One region of the Cellulosimicrobium sp. BMG9.22 genome, then DNA from elsewhere that is predicted to be linked to it. Evidence: riboswitches for the same ligand, from Rfam matches in the RefSeq annotation. Region 1 holds a riboswitch; each other region holds the start of a gene.
What was found. Region 1 has a riboswitch for thiamine pyrophosphate ahead of AC4H2H_RS07645 (ECF transporter S component). Riboswitches for the same ligand answer to the same signal wherever they lie in the genome.
Positions count from the first base shown of each region.

Region 2: another riboswitch for thiamine pyrophosphate. It lies ahead of thiO (glycine oxidase ThiO); the one in region 1 lies ahead of AC4H2H_RS07645 (ECF transporter S component).
Region 3: another riboswitch for thiamine pyrophosphate. It lies ahead of AC4H2H_RS10405 (thiamine ABC transporter substrate-binding protein); the one in region 1 lies ahead of AC4H2H_RS07645 (ECF transporter S component).
Region 4: another riboswitch for thiamine pyrophosphate. It lies ahead of thiD (bifunctional hydroxymethylpyrimidine kinase/phosphomethylpyrimidine kinase); the one in region 1 lies ahead of AC4H2H_RS07645 (ECF transporter S component).

Region 1 covers NZ_JBZGBY010000007.1:109,129-112,882, forward strand. Annotated here, with positions in the region: gene AC4H2H_RS07640 (Rv2578c family radical SAM protein) at 1-1,183, opposite strand, end outside; TPP riboswitch at 1,303-1,422, shown strand; gene AC4H2H_RS07645 (ECF transporter S component) at 1,533-2,195, shown strand; gene AC4H2H_RS07650 (ABC transporter ATP-binding protein) at 2,188-3,754, shown strand, end outside.
Region 2 covers NZ_JBZGBY010000058.1:1,634-5,387, reverse strand. Annotated here, with positions in the region: gene thiS (sulfur carrier protein ThiS) at 1-58, opposite strand, end outside; gene thiO (glycine oxidase ThiO) at 64-1,392, opposite strand; TPP riboswitch at 1,397-1,474, opposite strand; gene thiE (thiamine phosphate synthase) at 1,527-2,219, shown strand; gene AC4H2H_RS19570 (hypothetical protein) at 2,368-3,015, shown strand; gene AC4H2H_RS19565 (OmpA family protein) at 3,033-3,689, shown strand; gene guaA (glutamine-hydrolyzing GMP synthase) at 3,724-3,754, shown strand, end outside.
Region 3 covers NZ_JBZGBY010000012.1:86,103-89,856, forward strand. Annotated here, with positions in the region: gene AC4H2H_RS10395 (ABC transporter ATP-binding protein) at 1-321, opposite strand, end outside; gene AC4H2H_RS10400 (hypothetical protein) at 617-874, shown strand; TPP riboswitch at 1,253-1,357, shown strand; gene AC4H2H_RS10405 (thiamine ABC transporter substrate-binding protein) at 1,426-2,538, shown strand; gene AC4H2H_RS10410 (ABC transporter permease) at 2,891-3,754, shown strand, end outside.
Region 4 covers NZ_JBZGBY010000017.1:85,875-89,628, reverse strand. Annotated here, with positions in the region: gene AC4H2H_RS12805 (quinone oxidoreductase family protein) at 1-959, shown strand, start outside; gene AC4H2H_RS12800 (hypothetical protein) at 956-1,243, shown strand; gene thiD (bifunctional hydroxymethylpyrimidine kinase/phosphomethylpyrimidine kinase) at 1,201-2,187, opposite strand; TPP riboswitch at 2,180-2,276, opposite strand; gene AC4H2H_RS12790 (YceI family protein) at 2,291-2,962, opposite strand; gene AC4H2H_RS12785 (SDR family oxidoreductase) at 3,110-3,754, opposite strand, start outside.

The sequences.
Region 1 (3,754 bases):
CGCGCGTCGAGTCGGTGAGCCAGGGCAGCACGGGCGCGACCATGACGCCGCACGGCAGACCCGCGTCGCGGACCGCGCGGATCAGGTCGAGCCGCGCGCGCGGCGAGGGCGTGCCGGGCTCGACGCTCGCCTGGAGCGCGGGGTCGAGCAGCGCGAGCGAGACGCCGATGCCGACCTCGACCCGCGACGCCGCGTCGGCGAGCAGCGGCAGGTCCCGGCGCAGGAGCGTGCCCTTGGTGAGGACGGACAACGGCGTGCCGGAGCCCGCGAGCGCGTCGATGATGCCGGGCATGAGCCGGTAGCGACCCTCGGCACGCTGGTACGGGTCGGTGTTCGTCCCGAGCGCGACGGCCTCGCGCCCCCACGAGGCGCGGGCGAGCTCGGCGCGCAGCACCTCGTCGACGTTGACCTTGACGACCACCTCGCGGTCGAAGTCGTCGCCCGCGTCGAGGTCGAGGTACTGGTGCGTGGGCCGCGCGAAGCAGTTGTGGCTCACGACGCCTGCGGCGACGAAGTCGCGCGTCCCGGTGGTGATGTCGACGAGCTCGGTCTCCTCCCCCGGCCCGCCGAGTGCCTCCAGCGACTCGACGCGGAGCGCGTCGTCCCCGGTCACGTCGCGCCCGTCGAGCGCCACGCCCCCGTCCGCGAGCGCCCCGGCACCGGGACCGACGAGGACGTCCCCGAGGGCCAGGTGCGCCCGGTGGCCGGCGCCGCCGACGACGTGCCGCCAGCCCCGCTGGGTGAGGAACCGGTGGTCGCCGCTCGCGACGAGCCGGGTGCCGTCCGCGAGGCCGACGCGGTAGGCGCGCTTGCGGGTGGTCCAGCGGTCGAGCACCCGGGTGCGCACGTACCGGCGGTACGCCCCGTGGGGCGCTGTCCCCACGATCTCGTCGCCGACGCTCAGATCCCCGATCGGGCGCTGGGTGCCGTCGGCCAGGAGCACCGGGGTCTCCGGTGCGAGGCAGTAGGAGCACGCGTGGCTGCATCCCCGGTACGGGTTGACCGTCCAGCGGAACGGCATGCGGGACATCGCGGGCACCTTCGACAGCGCGCTCTTCGCCGTCACCTCGTGGAACGTGATCCCCGCGAACTCGGGCGTGCGCACGCTGCGCACGAGCCCTGCGCGCTCCAGTCCCGGGAGCGCGCCGTCGTCCGCGTCGATCGCTTGTCCGTCCCACCGCACGCGCACAGTCGAACAGGTGTTCGACCCGCCTGTCAAGGCGCCGCCTTGTCGCGCCGCGGTGTCCCGCTCCGTGAGACGCGGTGATTGTCCGCAGGTCGACGAAGGGCCTAGGGTCGGGCCGAACGCCCCCGGGGAGCGCACGAGCGCTGAGAGTGCAGGCAGGACGACCGTCCCACCTGCAGACCCGTGGAACCTGATCTGGTTCGTACCAGCGAAGGGAGCAGGGCCGACGTCACCGTCCCCTGCGCGCTCGTGCCCGCGCGCCCCGTGCGCCGGGCCGGACGCGTGGGCGGGCCGGTGACGCGCCGTCGTGCACCCCTCGACCCGGGGGCCCGACGGAGGGAACCGCATGACCGAGCACACCACCGAGCAGCGCACCGGCGAACCGAGGTCACCGGGTGGCGCCGCACCCGCGACGGCTCCCCGGGTCCGTGCGCGACGACGCGGCCTCAGCCTGCACGAGACCGTCCTCGTCGCAGTCCTGGGCGTCGTGTTCGGGTTCGTCTACTGGGCGTTCGTGCAGCTCTGGGCACCGCTCCAGCTCGTGATGGGACCGCTCGCGGACCTCGCCGCGAACGTGCTCGCCGGGGCCTGGATCGTCGTCGGACCGCTCGCGACGTACATCGTGCGCAAGCCGGGTGTCGGGATCCTCGCGGAGACGCTCGCCGCGCTGGTCGAGGTCGTGTTCCTCGCCTCCCCGGCCGGTCCGCTGCTGCTCCTCGTCGGGCTCGTCCAGGGCGTCGGAGCCGAGCTGCCGTTCGCGCTCACGCGCTACCGGCGGTTCGGCTGGTGGGTCTTCGTCGCCTCGGGCGTGAGCGCCGCGCTCGTCACCTTCGCGTTCAACGCCGTGCGCTTCGGCTGGCTCGGGCAGGACTACGCGATGCTCCGCCTCGGGATCCAGGTCGTCTCGTGCGTCGTGCTGTGCGGGATCGCGGCCCGCCTCCTCGGTGACGCCCTCACCCGCACCGGCGCGCTGGACGCCTTCGCGATCGGGTCGGCGCGGCGTGGCTGAGCACCGGCCGTCCGTGCCGCACGACGTCGTCGGGGCGCGGGGCCTGTCCGTCGCCCTGGGGCACGACGCCGCACCCGTGCTGGACGACGTCGACCTCGCCGTACCCGCGGGCGCCGCGCTGCTCGTCCTCGGCCCGTCGGGGTGCGGCAAGTCGACGCTCCTGCGGGCCCTGGTAGGCATCGTCCCGCACACCCTGCCCGGCACCGTCACCGGCGACCTCGACGTCGCGGGGCACGACCCGCGCGACGTGCCGCCCGCCGTGCTCGCCGCACGCGTCGGACTCGTCCAGCAACGCCCCGGCGACCAGCTCTGCCTCGCGCGCGTCGACGAGGAGCTGCGGTTCGCGCTCGAGAACCGCGGGGCCGACCCCCGGACCATGGACGCCCGCGCGGCGGCGGCGCTCGCGGCCGTCGGCGCGGCCCACCTGCACGACCGGGCGACCCACACGCTCTCCGGCGGCGAGGCGCAGCGCGTCGCGCTCGCCGCGGCGCTCGTCGCCGACCCCGGGCTCGTCGTGCTCGACGAACCCACCGCGCTCCTCGACCCCGCGGCGGCGCACGACGTCGGGGCGCTCGTCGCCGGGCTCACCACGGAGCACCCGGTGCCCGACGGCGTGGTGCCGCCCGACCCTCCGGGGACACCCCGCGACGCGCGCGACCGGGCACGCGCCGTCGTGCTCGTCGAGCACCGCCTCGACGATCTCGGGACGCTGCCCGAGTCGATCCTCGTGCTCGGGCGCGACGGCCGGGTCGTCGCGCACGGCCCGACGGACGTCGTCCTGCACGAGCACGCGGCCGAGCTCACGGCGCTCGGCTGCTGGCTCCCCCTGGCCTCCCGGCTCGTCGCCGCGGGGGCCCCCGCCCCGCTCGGCGTCCCCGAGACCGACGCCTGGCTGGCGGACCTCGCGCGCCCCCACCCCGCCGACGACGCGAGCCGTCGCGCCGTCGCGGACGGCCAGGACCGGCCCGTCGCGCTCCGGGCCCGGGGCCTCGAGGTCCACCGTGGAGGCGCCCTCGGGCGCGGGCGCCGCCGCGGGACCCCGGTGGTGCGCGACGTCGACCTCGACGTCCGCGCGGGCGAGGTGCTCGCCGTCGTCGGCCCGAACGGCGGCGGCAAGTCGACGCTGCTGCGCGGGCTCGCCGGGCTCGAACGGACGCGCGGCGAGCTCACGACCGCGCCCCACGCCCCGGTCGCGATGGTCTTCCAGGACCCCGAGCACCAGTTCCTCGCGCGCACCGTGCGCGAGGAGGTCGCATGGTCGGCGCGGCTCGCGCGCCTCGACGGCCTCGACGGTCGTGTCGCGCGCACGCTCGACGCGCTCGGCCTGACCGCGCTCGCGGACGCCAACCCGTACCGACTCTCCGGCGGGGAGCAGCGCCGGTTGTCGCTCGCGACGGCCGTCGTCCTCGACCCGGCGGTGCTTTTCGCGGACGAGCCCACGTTCGGCCTCGACCGCACCCAGGCCCACGCGACGGCGCAGGCGCTGCGCGGGCGGGCCGACGCCGGAGGTGCGGTCGTCCTCGTCACGCACGACCTGTCCCTGGTGGCCGAGATCGCCG
Region 2 (3,754 bases), on a different contig from region 1:
GGGCGAGCCAGCGCGGCTCGCCGTTCACGGTGACCTCGACGGTCGGTACGGGGTTCACGGTTCTCACCTCGGTGTCGTGATGGGCTGGTGCGCCGTCGGGACGGTGCCGAACCCGGGGTTGCACCCGGACTCGGGCGCGGATCGGGGAACAACCGCGGGTTCGGCGGGGAAACGGTCGGTGCGCGCGATGGCGACCGCGGCCGCGACGTCGGGCGGGAGCGCGGTCCCGACGAGCCCCGCGACGACGGCGTCGGCGGTGAGCGGGGCGAGCAGGATGCCGTTGCGGCCGTGGCCGGTCGCGAGGTGCAGGCCGGGGACCGCGGTCGGGCCGACGAGCGGCAGGTTGTCCGGGGTCGCGGGCCGCGCGCGCGGCGTGACGTCGACGAGCGCCGCCTCGTCGATCCCGGGCAGCAGGGCGCGCGCGTCCCGGAGCAGTGCGAAGACACCGCCCGCCGTCGCGCGCCGGTCGTCGGGGTTCTCCTCCGTGGTCGCGCCGACGACGACCTCCCGGTGGCCCGCGCGCGGACCGTCCGGCACGGGGTCGCGCGGCACGACGTAGACCGGCCGACCCTGCACGACGCCCCGCACGACGTGCTCGAGCGCGAGGTCCGGCCCGGCGTCGAGACGCAGCGTCTGGCCCTTCACGGGGCGCGTCGGCACGACGACGCCCGGCACGTCCGCGACCAGCGCGCCGGACTGCCAGCCCGCGGCGAGGACGACCGCACCCGCACGGTGGAGCCGGCCCGCGTCGTCGTGCACGCCCGTGACGCGCCCGGTGGCGTCGAGCGTCAGCCGGGTCGCCGCGACGCGCACGACGGCGGTGCCGGGCATCGGGGTCCCGGCACCGAGCGCCGCGAGGAGCGCGGCGTGCGTCGCGCGCGGGTCGACCGCGTGGTCCCCTGGGGCCCACGCGGCACCTGCCACGCGCGGGCCGAGGAACGGCTCACGGCGCCGGGCGTCGGCGACGGAGATCTCGCGCGACGCGAGGCCGAGGTCCGCGTGCAGCGCGAGGACGCGGCGCAGCAGCGCCAGGTCGTCCGCGTCATACGCGAGCGTGAGCGTCCCGGCGGCACGAAGACCGACGCCGGGCCCGGTCGCCCTCTCGAGGTCGGCCGCGAAGCCGGGCCACGCCGCCGCACCCGCGACGTGGAGGCGCAGCGCGTCGTCCTCGCCGAAGTCGGCCTCGGTCACGGGGGCGAGCATCCCCGCGGCGGCGTGCGTGGCGCCGTCCCCGGGTGAGGGGTCCAGCACGGTGACGGCCAGCCCTGCGCGCGCCGCGCGCCACGCGACGGCGAGCCCCACGATCCCGCCGCCGACGACGACCACGTCGCGCGCGCCGTCGGGCGCCACAGCAGAGGCGCCCACGGACCGCGGGCGAACAGGGGGGTGCATGTGCGCTCCCTTCGCTGGCATGACCCAGATCAGGTTCGACGGTCGGCTCCTACGCCCTCTCAGCCCGTGCGGGCTCCCGTGCTGTCGGCCACAGTACCGCCTGCACCGGGTGGGCCGCGGCTAGGCTCCGGCGGGTGAGCACCGAGACCTTCGCCACGTCCGCCGCGCCGACTCCGGGCGCAGGAGCCGGCCCACGCGCCCGCCTCGCCGACGCACGCCTGTACCTGTGCACCGACGCACGCGAGGAGCGCGGCGACCTGGAGGACTTCCTCCACGCGGCGCTCGCGGGGGGTGTCGACGTCGTCCAGCTGCGGGACAAGACGCTCGACGTCGCGCGCGAGCTCGAGCTCCAGGCGGTCGTCGCCCGGGTCGCGACGGAGCACGGCGCGCTCTGGGCGGTCAACGACCGCGCGGACGTCGCGGCGCTCACCGGAGCCCCCGCGGTCCACATGGGCCAGGGCGACCTGCCCGTGCCGGCCGTGCGCTCCCTCCTCGGTCCGGGGCCCGTGCTGGGCCGGTCGACGCACTCCGCGGCGCAGGCCGCCGCGGCGGAGGCGGACCCCGACGTCGACTACTTCTGCGTCGGGCCGCTGTGGGCGACGCCGACCAAGCCCGGCCGCTCCGCCGTCGGGCTCGACTTGCTGCGCGACGTCGCTACGACCCGCCCGGCGACGCCGTGGTTCGCGATCGGCGGGATCGACGCCGGCCGGCTCGACGCGGTGCTCGACGCCGGGGCGACGCGCGTCGTCGTCGTGCGGGCCATCACCCAGGCTCCCGATCCCGAGAGTGCCGCGCGCGACCTGCGCGCCCGGGTCGTCGGCGCCTGACCAGGGACGCAACGCGCCCGACGAGGCGCCGGATGGGGACTTCTGCCCACCTCCGGCGGGTTCCGCCCGTGCTGTCCGGTATGGCAGGGTCGACGGCGGGCCGCCGCCCGGTCGTCGGGCGGCGGTGGACCGTTCGACTCGGGGGATCATGAACCGCACTCGCTCGACGCTCGCCGCCCTGACCGTCGTCGTCGCTCTCGCGCTGTCGGGCTGCGGGCTCCTCGGCGGGTCCGGGGACGACGCCGACCCGCCCGCGACCGGCGCCGCGGAGACCGGCGTCGGTGCGCCGGCCGATGACGGAGCCGCCGAGGTCGGTTCCGCGCGCGTCGGCGACGCCGTCATGGCCGAGCAGACCGTCGACGCCCCGAGCGGCTCGCTCGGTGGGACGCTCACGACGACGCTCCGCTCCGTCGAGGTGCAGGACGAGGTGCTGACGGTGCGCTGGGCGCTGCGCTGGGACAGCGACGCCCAGCCCGACGACGCGTCCGCGAGCCACACGGACCTCGGCATCGACTGGGTCCTCACCGCGACGGACCCCGTGGGCCTCGTCCAGTACCGGCCGTTCTGCACCGAGGGATCGTGGAAGGGCGGCTCGCCCGACCCGCAGCAGTGCAGCTATCACATCGTCGGGTCGCCGCGGTACCCCTTCGGCGGGTTCGTCAACCACGCGACGATCGAGGCGTGGGCCCAGCTACCGGCGCCCGAGGGCTCGCCCGCGACGATCGACGTCCTGCCTGGCCAGGGGCTGCCCGCCTTCACGGCCGCGGAGATCTCGTACCTCGACGGTGTCGAGTGACGTCGAACCGTAGCCCGGTGCGTCGCGTCGTCGGCGCCGTCCTCGCGGCCGGTGCGCTCGTGGCCGGGCCGGCCGTCGCGGTCGCCTCGCCGGCGACCGCGGCACCCGCCGCGTCGGACGACGCCTCCGCCCGCCACGACGAGCTCGTCGCGGAGGTCGAGCAGCAGCTCGCGGACGAGCGCGACGCGATCCTCGCGGAGGCGGTCACCGACGCCATGCGCGAGGACGCGGTCCACCCGCTGAGCGTCGACGACTCGACGTTCCCGCTCGACGTCGACGACGCGACGACGGGCCTCGAGACGACGCGCGAGGACGACGGGGAGACGGTGGTCGTGCTCACGGCCGACCTGCTCTTCGCGTTCGACCGGTCCGAGCTCTCGCCAGAGGCCGCGGCCGCCCTCGCGCAGCTCCTCGACCAGATCCCGCAGGGCAGCGCGGTCGCCGTCGACGGGCACACCGACTCGATGGGGACCGACGAGCGCAACGACGAGCTGTCCGCCGCGCGGGCAGAGTCCGTCGCGACGGTGCTGCGCGCCGAGCGACCGGACCTGACCCTGACGGTCGAGGGCCACGGCAGCAGGATGCCGGTCGCGGAGAACACCATCGGCGGGAACGACAACCCGGCCGGCCGGGCGCAGAACCGTCGCGTCGAGCTGTCGTTCGAGGACGGCTGACGGAGCGCGCCCCGCGGGCACCTAGAATCGGTGGGTGACCTCCGCTCCAGACGCCGCCGCGTCGC
Region 3 (3,754 bases), on a different contig from region 1:
GCGCGTCCGACGCAGCCGGGTCAGCTTCCGTTCGCTCATCGCCGACACGGTCTCGCCGTCGACGACGACGGTCCCCGACGTGGGGGAGTCGAGCCCCGCCAGGCAGTGCATGAGCGTCGACTTGCCGGAGCCTGACGGCCCCATGATCGCAGTCAGGCGCCCGCGCTCGAGGTCGACGTCGACGCCGTCGAGCGCGCGGACGGTCGCCTCGCCGCGTCCGTAGGTCTTCACCAGGCCCCGGGCCGTGGCGATCGCGTCCGCTGTGGTGCCGCGCTCCGTGCTGCTCTCCGTGGCGACCGCAGCGTTCGGTGAGCTGCTCATGGCCTTCCCCTCCAGCGTCGTGGTGACCGGGCCGGAGCGGCCCGGTCACCATCGACCCTGGCGCGGGCGCCGGCACCCGGGCATCGGGGAACCGCCCGGACCGCTCCCTGGTCCCACGGGAGGCACTCTCAGGGTTCGCTCAGGGTGGCGCCCAGGGAAGCAGGTCGAGAGACGAGCGTCGTCGGCGTGAGGTGATCACGGCTCTAGCGTGCTGCGTGAGCCATCCCGAGGTCCCGAGGTCTCACGTCTTGCCGCACTTGCCGCTGGATCAGTCGCCGATGAACCAGAGATAGCGATGGACGCGACGTCCTTCCTGGCAAAGGTCCGCTACGGCCTCGAGCGACGCGCGCTCCGCGACGCTGAGCGAACCCGAGAGGAGCCGTTCGACCTCGAGGAGGAGCGGCTGCACCTGACGAGCGTTGAAGATGGTGTTGGCATAGGGGTCGACTCCGCTCAGGAGTGGATACTCGGCAGCATTTCGAGAAGCATCTGCAGGAAGGTACGTCTGCTCGGCACGCCGGATGTCCTCACCGCGCTCCCTACGGAGGACTAGCGAGATGGGCATGGTCATGGCCTCCCGGGGAACATCGTGACGATTCCCACGTCGTACCAGTCTCGAACGGTGGTGTAGACGCTTGTCGAACAACGGGTACGGTCCGGGGCCCTGCTCGTCGGCCTACGTACCCCAGGGGAGCGAGCGGTTCCAGGCGGCGAGCGCGCCGCCATCGAAGAGAGCGGCACCGATGGCTGGCAGACGCTCGAGCAGTTCGTGATCGGCAACGCACGCAAAATACCTGTTCACGCTGTCAGATCTGTGTTTTGCGCCTACTACAGTCGGTCTTTCACGCCCGGTGCGATCGAACGTCTGCGCCGATGGCGGGCACCGTGCGCTCCTCGGAGAATCACCCCGAACCGGTCGGTGTAGGCTCGACGGGAACGACAGGGGAGCTCCTGGAGGAGCTGAGAGTGCGGACCACCGCAGACCCTCGAACCTGATCCGGTTAGCACCGGTGGAGGAAGTCGGGATCTCGATCACCTGCGCGCGCACCCTCCGTGGGTCCGGTGCGTGCGGGTGGACCCCTCCTGAACGTCCAGGGAGGACGCATGCAGCACACCGTCGACAGCCGCCGGAGCCCGCGTGCCCACGCGCGGCCGGCCCACCTCGCCCGCACCGCGACGGGGACGACGCTCGCTCTGCTCGCCCTCGCCGCGTGCAGCAGCGGCGGCGACGACGCCGGCGGCGACGAGGCGTCGTCGGGCGCGGGCACCGTGACCCTCGTGACCCACGACTCCTTCGCCGTGAGCGACGACGTGCTCGCCGCCTTCGAGGAGGAGAGCGGGCTCACCGTCGAGCAGGTCGCGCCCGGTGACGGCGGCGCGCTCGTCAACCAGCTCATCCTCACCAAGGACTCGCCGCTCGGCGACGTCGTGTTCGGGATCGACAACACGTTCGCGTCGCGCGCGATCGACGAGGGCGTGCTCGAGCCGTACACGCCCGAGGGCCTGTCGGAGTCGGCCGCGTCCTACGCCGTCGGCGACGGCGACGAGCTCACCGCGATCGACCGGGGCGACGTGTGCGTCAACGTGGACCACGCCTGGTTCACGGAGGCGGGGATCCCCGAGCCGGTCACGCTCGAGGACCTCACGAAGCCCGAGTACGAGGACCTGCTCGTCGTCACCAACCCCGCGACGTCGTCGCCCGGGCTCGCGTTCCTCCTCGCGACCGTCGGCGCCTTCGGCGAGGACGGGTGGCAGGACTACTGGGCCGACCTGCGCGCCAACGGCGTCAAGGTCGTCGAGGGCTGGTCCGACGCCTACTACGTCGACTTCTCCGGCTCCGAGGGCGCCGGTCCGCGCCCGCTCGTGCTGTCGTACTCGACGTCGCCCGCGTTCACGCTCACCGAGGACGGCTCCGCGTCCACGACCGGCGCGCTCCTCGACACGTGCTTCCGCCAGGTCGAGTACGCGGGCGTGCTCGCGAACGCGGAGAACCCCGAGGGCGCGCGCCAGCTCGTCGACTTCCTCGTGAGCGAGACCTTCCAGGCCGACGTCCCGGAGCAGATGTACGTGTACCCCGCCGACGACTCCGTCGCGCTCCCCGACGGCTGGGCCGAGCTCGCCCCGCTCGCCGCCGAGCCGTTCGAGGTCGCGCCCGAGGACATCTCGGCGAACCGCGACGAGTGGATCAAGGCATGGACGGCGACGGTCGTCGACTGATCCTCGAGTCGGGGCTCGGGCTCGGGCTCGGGCGCGGGCTCGGGTCCGGGTCGGGTTCGGCGGCGGCGGCGGGGGCGGCGTCGGTGCTCGGGCTGGCCGCGCCGTCGCCCTGGTCCGTCGGGCGTGGGTTCACGAGCGCGGCTTCGAGGCCCTTCGCATCCGACGCCACCCCCACCGCCTCGGCCGTCGTCTCGCCTTCGTGCGCGACCACGCCTCTACCTCGCGAGGTAGAGGCCTGGTCTGCCGAGGTAGAGCCGTGGTCTGCCGAGGTAGAGCCGTGGTCTGCCGAGGTAGAGCCGTGGTCTTGCGGGGTAGGGGCCTGGCCTCGCGAGGTGCACCCGTGGTGAGGGGCATGGTCGTCCGGCGCGGCGCCGTCGGGCGGGGGGTGGCCTGGGGGGTGGCGGCGGCGGTGCCGCTGGTGTTCCTCGGGGTGTTCTTCGCGTGGCCGGTGGTCACGCTCGTGGCGCGCGGGTTCGTCGGGGACGACGGCGGGCTCGACCTGTCCGGGTTCGCGGAGGTGTTCTCGCAGCCGCGGACCTGGCGGATCATCGGGCTCACGCTGTGGCAGGCCGTGCTCGGGACGACGTTCTCCGTGCTGCTCGGGGTGCCCGGCGCGTACGTGCTGTACCGCTGCCGGTTTCCCGGGCGGCGGGTGCTGCGCGCGGTGGTGACGGTGCCGTTCGTGCTGCCGACCGTCGTCGTCGGCGTGGCGTTCCGCTCCCTGCTCGTGCAGGACGGGCCGCTCGGGTTCCTCGGGCTCGACGAGACCTTCACCGCGATCGTCGTGGCGCTCGTGTTCTTCAACTACTCCGTGGTCGTGCGCACGGTCGGCGGGATGTGGGAGCACCTCGACCCGCGCGCAGAGCAGGCTGCGCGGGCGCTCGGCGCGACACCGTGGCGCGCATTCCGCACGGTGACGCTCCCGGCACTGACGCCGGCGATCGCGAGCGCCGCGTCGATCGTCTTCCTCTTCTGCGCGACGGCGTTCGGCGTCGTCCTCGTCCTCGGCGGCATCCGCTACGGGACGATCGAGACGGAGATCTGGATTCAGACCACCCAGTTCCTCGACCTGCGCACCGCCGCGGTGCTGTCGGTGGTCCAGCTGGTCGTCGTCGCGGCGGCGCTCACGGTCGCGAACCGCACGCGCGCGAAGCGCGAGCGGGCGCTCAACCTGTCGTCGGCCGCCTCGTCGGCGCACCCGCTGCGGCTGTGGCGC
Region 4 (3,754 bases), on a different contig from region 1:
TCCTGGAGTACACCGAGCTGCCCGACCCGTCGCCGGGACCGGGCGAGCTGCTCGTCCACGCCGCGGTGGCGGGCGTGAACTTCATCGACACCTACAAGCGCTCCGGCGTGTACGCGATGGACTACCCGCACGTCGTCGGCAGCGAGGGGGCCGGGACGGTCGTGGAGGTCGGCGAGGGGGTCGACGAGTTCGCGGGCGGCGACCGGGTCGTGTGGACCGAGGCACCGGGGTCGTACGCGGAGCTCGTCGTCGTCGCGGCCCGCGAGGCGCTCCACGTCCCGGACGCGGTGTCGTTCGAGGACGCGACCGCCGTCGCGCTCCAGGGCCTCACCGCGCACTACCTGTGCACGTCGTCGTACCGCGTGCAGCCGGGCAACCGGGTCCTCGTGCACGCGGGCGCGGGCGGCGTCGGGCTGCTGCTGACCCAGATGCTCGTCGCGCGCGGAGCGCACGTGATCTCGACCGTGTCGACGCCGGAGAAGGCCGAGCTGTCGCGCGCCGCGGGTGCCGAGCACGCGATCCAGTACACGGCGTTCGCGGACCTCACCGCAGAGCTGCCCGAGGTCGTGCGCGGGCTCACGGGGGGCGAGGGCGTCGCCGCGGTGTACGACTCGGTGGGCAAGGACACGTTCGACGCGTCGCTCGCGTCGCTGCACCGGCGGGGCACGCTCGTGCTCTTCGGCGGGTCCTCCGGCCAGGTGCCGCCGTTCGACCCGCAGCGGCTCAACGCCGGTGGCTCGCTCGTCCTCACGCGCCCCAAGCTGGCGGACCACACGGCGACGCGCACCGAGCTCGTCGAGCGCGCGACCGAGGTGCTCGGCGCGGTCGCCGGCGGGACACTGCACGTGCGGGTGGGCGCCACGTTCCCCCTCGCCGACGCAGCCGACGCGCACCGCGCCCTCGAGGGGCGCGCCACGACCGGCAAGGTCCTGCTCCTGCCCGACGGCGGAGCCGCGTGAGCTGGGACTGGGTACCTCCGCGTCCGGGGGAGCGCGACGGGTCCGACGGCGGCCCCTCCCCCGCGCTCCGACGCGCGGTGACCGTGCTCGCCGTCCTGGTCACGGGCGCGTTCGTCGCCTACTACCTGACGATCGGGGTGCGCCAGGGCGAGGACCGCTGCCTCGCCGAGCGGCCCGCGGGCGTCAGCGCGGGACAGGTCGAGTCCCGCTGGCGGTGGTGGCCGCCGGGCACCGAGTGCGTCTACCCGGCCGGGACGACCGGCGAGGACGTCGCGCGAGCCTGAAGCGCGTGGAGGTGGTCGACCGGCCCACGGCCCGTCCCGACCCGGAGCGCGGCGCCGGCCCGGAGCGCGCCCGTGAGCCACTCCTTGGCCTCCCGCGCAGCCTCGTCCCAGCTCTCTCGCTGAGGACGCAGCGCGGCGAGCGCCGCCGAGAGCGAGCACCCGGTGCCGTGCGTGTGCGGCGTGTCGACGCGCTCGCCCTCGAACGTCGTCACGACGGGCGCGGAGCCGCGTCGCGGGGCGACGAGGGCGTCCGGCGAGGTCGCGCCGCGCAGGTGGCCGCCCTTGAGCAGCACGACGACGCCGCTCGCCGTGGCGTACGCGCTCGCCTGCGCGAGCGCGTCGGCCCAGGTCTCGGCGGCGGTCGGGCCCGCACCCCCGGCGGGCGCGGCCAGCACGGCGAGCTCGGGGAGGTTCGGGGTGACGACGTCGGCGCGCGTCGCGAGGTCGCGCACGGCCTGCTCGGCTCCCTCGTCGAGCAGGCGATGACCCGAGGTCGCGACCATGACCGGGTCGAGGACGACCCACGCGCGCGGCGCGCCGACGGCCTCGCGCGCTGCCCCGAGGTCGTCGAGCCACGCGGCGATCGCGCGCGCGTTCTCAGCGTCGGCCACCATCCCGATCTTCACGGCGTCGATCTCGACGTCGTCGGACACGGCGTCGAGCTGCGCGCGCAGGAAGTCCGGGCCGGGCACGTGCACCGACCGCACCCCGTGCGTGTTCTGGGCGACGAGCGCCGTCGTCACGGCCATGCCGTACGCCCCGTGCGCGCAGAACGTCTTGAGGTCCGCCTGGATGCCGGCGCCTCCGGTCGGGTCGGTCCCCGCGACCGACAGCACGCGCGGCCGGGACGGCCGGTGGCCGGCGTCCGGGGCGGCGTCAGGGCCCGGGGCGGGATCGATCCCGGGTGCGGACGAGGAGGAGGGTGCGGACAGGGCGAGCGTCATCGCCGGACATCCCTTCGCTGGTACGAGCCAGAGCAGGTTCGACGGGTCTCATCTCAGCCCCGTCGTGCGGGGCACCCCGTGTCGTCCGTCATGCTAGCGCGCGTCAGCCCTGGTGGATCGCCTCGCCCGCGATCTCGAGCGTGACCTTCTTGCCGACCAGGAACCCGCCGGTCTCGAGCAGCACGTTCCACACGAGCCCGTAGTCCTCGCGGTCGAACTCGCCGGTCGCGTGGAAGCCGAAGATGTCGCGCCCGTAGGGGTCGCGCCGCGCGCCGCCGTACTGCATCGTCAGGTCGACCCGGTGGGTGACGTCGCGGATCGTCAGGAGGCCGCTGACGAGGAAGCGGGCGGGAGCCGCGGACGTCTGCACGCGGTCCGACGCGAGCTGCGCGCGCTCCGGCGAGCGGTTGCGCAGGCGGGCCCACGCGAGGATCTGGTCGTCCTGGCTGCCCTGCCACGTGACCGACGTGCTGCGGAACTCGAGCGTCGGGAAGGTCTCGACGTCGAGGAAGTCGGCGCTGCGCAGGTGGACGTCGCGGTCCTCGTGGTGCGTCGTGAGGCTCGCCGTGTCGATCGTCGCGCTGACGGCGGAGTCCAGCGGGTCCTCGCCGACGAGGACCGTCGCGCTCGCCCGGGTGAACTCGCCGCGCACGGGCGCGACCATCATGTGCTGGCCCTGGAAGCCGACGCGCTTGTGCGCCTCGTCGAGGACATAGGTCCCGGCGTCGGGCACGGTCATGCCGTTCCACTGTCGGACCGGCCGTGTCGTGGTCATCCGTCGCCTCCGGCGTCGTCGTCGAGCCGCGACAGCGGTGTCCGCCCGGTACTGGTCAGGTGTCTCGACTCAGCATTCCCGATACCTAGGTGAACATTCAACTATCCGGAGGGTGACGTTCACGACCCGCGCACCGAGCGGTCCGGGTCACCGGGCGGGGAGCGCTCCGGGCATCGGGTCGTCGTCGCCCCAGCGCGTGACCCGCAGACGGCGCGCGTCCGGTCCCGGCAGGTCGACGCCGTCGCGGGCCGCGGCGTCGGTCGCGGCGCGCAACGACTCCGGCGAGTCGTGCGTGACGCGGACGAAGGCGCCCGAGAACGCGTCGAGCTCGCCCCGGGCGATCGCGACCACCATCTCGACGGTCCGCGCCACCGGCGTCCACTCCGTGCGGTCGGCATGCATGTCCATCGACGCGGTCATGTCGGTCTGCACGACGCCCGGCGCCACATCGAACGTGCGCAGCCCGCGCGCGAACCCGGAGCGGTGCAGGTTCGCGCCGAGGCGCAGGAGCGCGGTCTTGCTCGCGTTGTACGCGCTCGCTCCCTCCATGTCGTGCGACCCGGCCCCGCTGTTGAGGTCCACGACGCGGCCACCGCCGCGCGCGAGCATCCCGGGCACCACGGTCCGGGCGAGCAGGAACGGCCCGCGCACGTTCGTCTCGACGATCGCCCACCACTCGTCGGGGTCGGCCTCCCACAGCGGGACCTCGGCGTCGACGCGGCCCGCGTTGTTCACGAGGAGGTCGACGCTCCCGAGCACCGCCTCCGCCTCGCCGACGGCGGCCTCGACGGC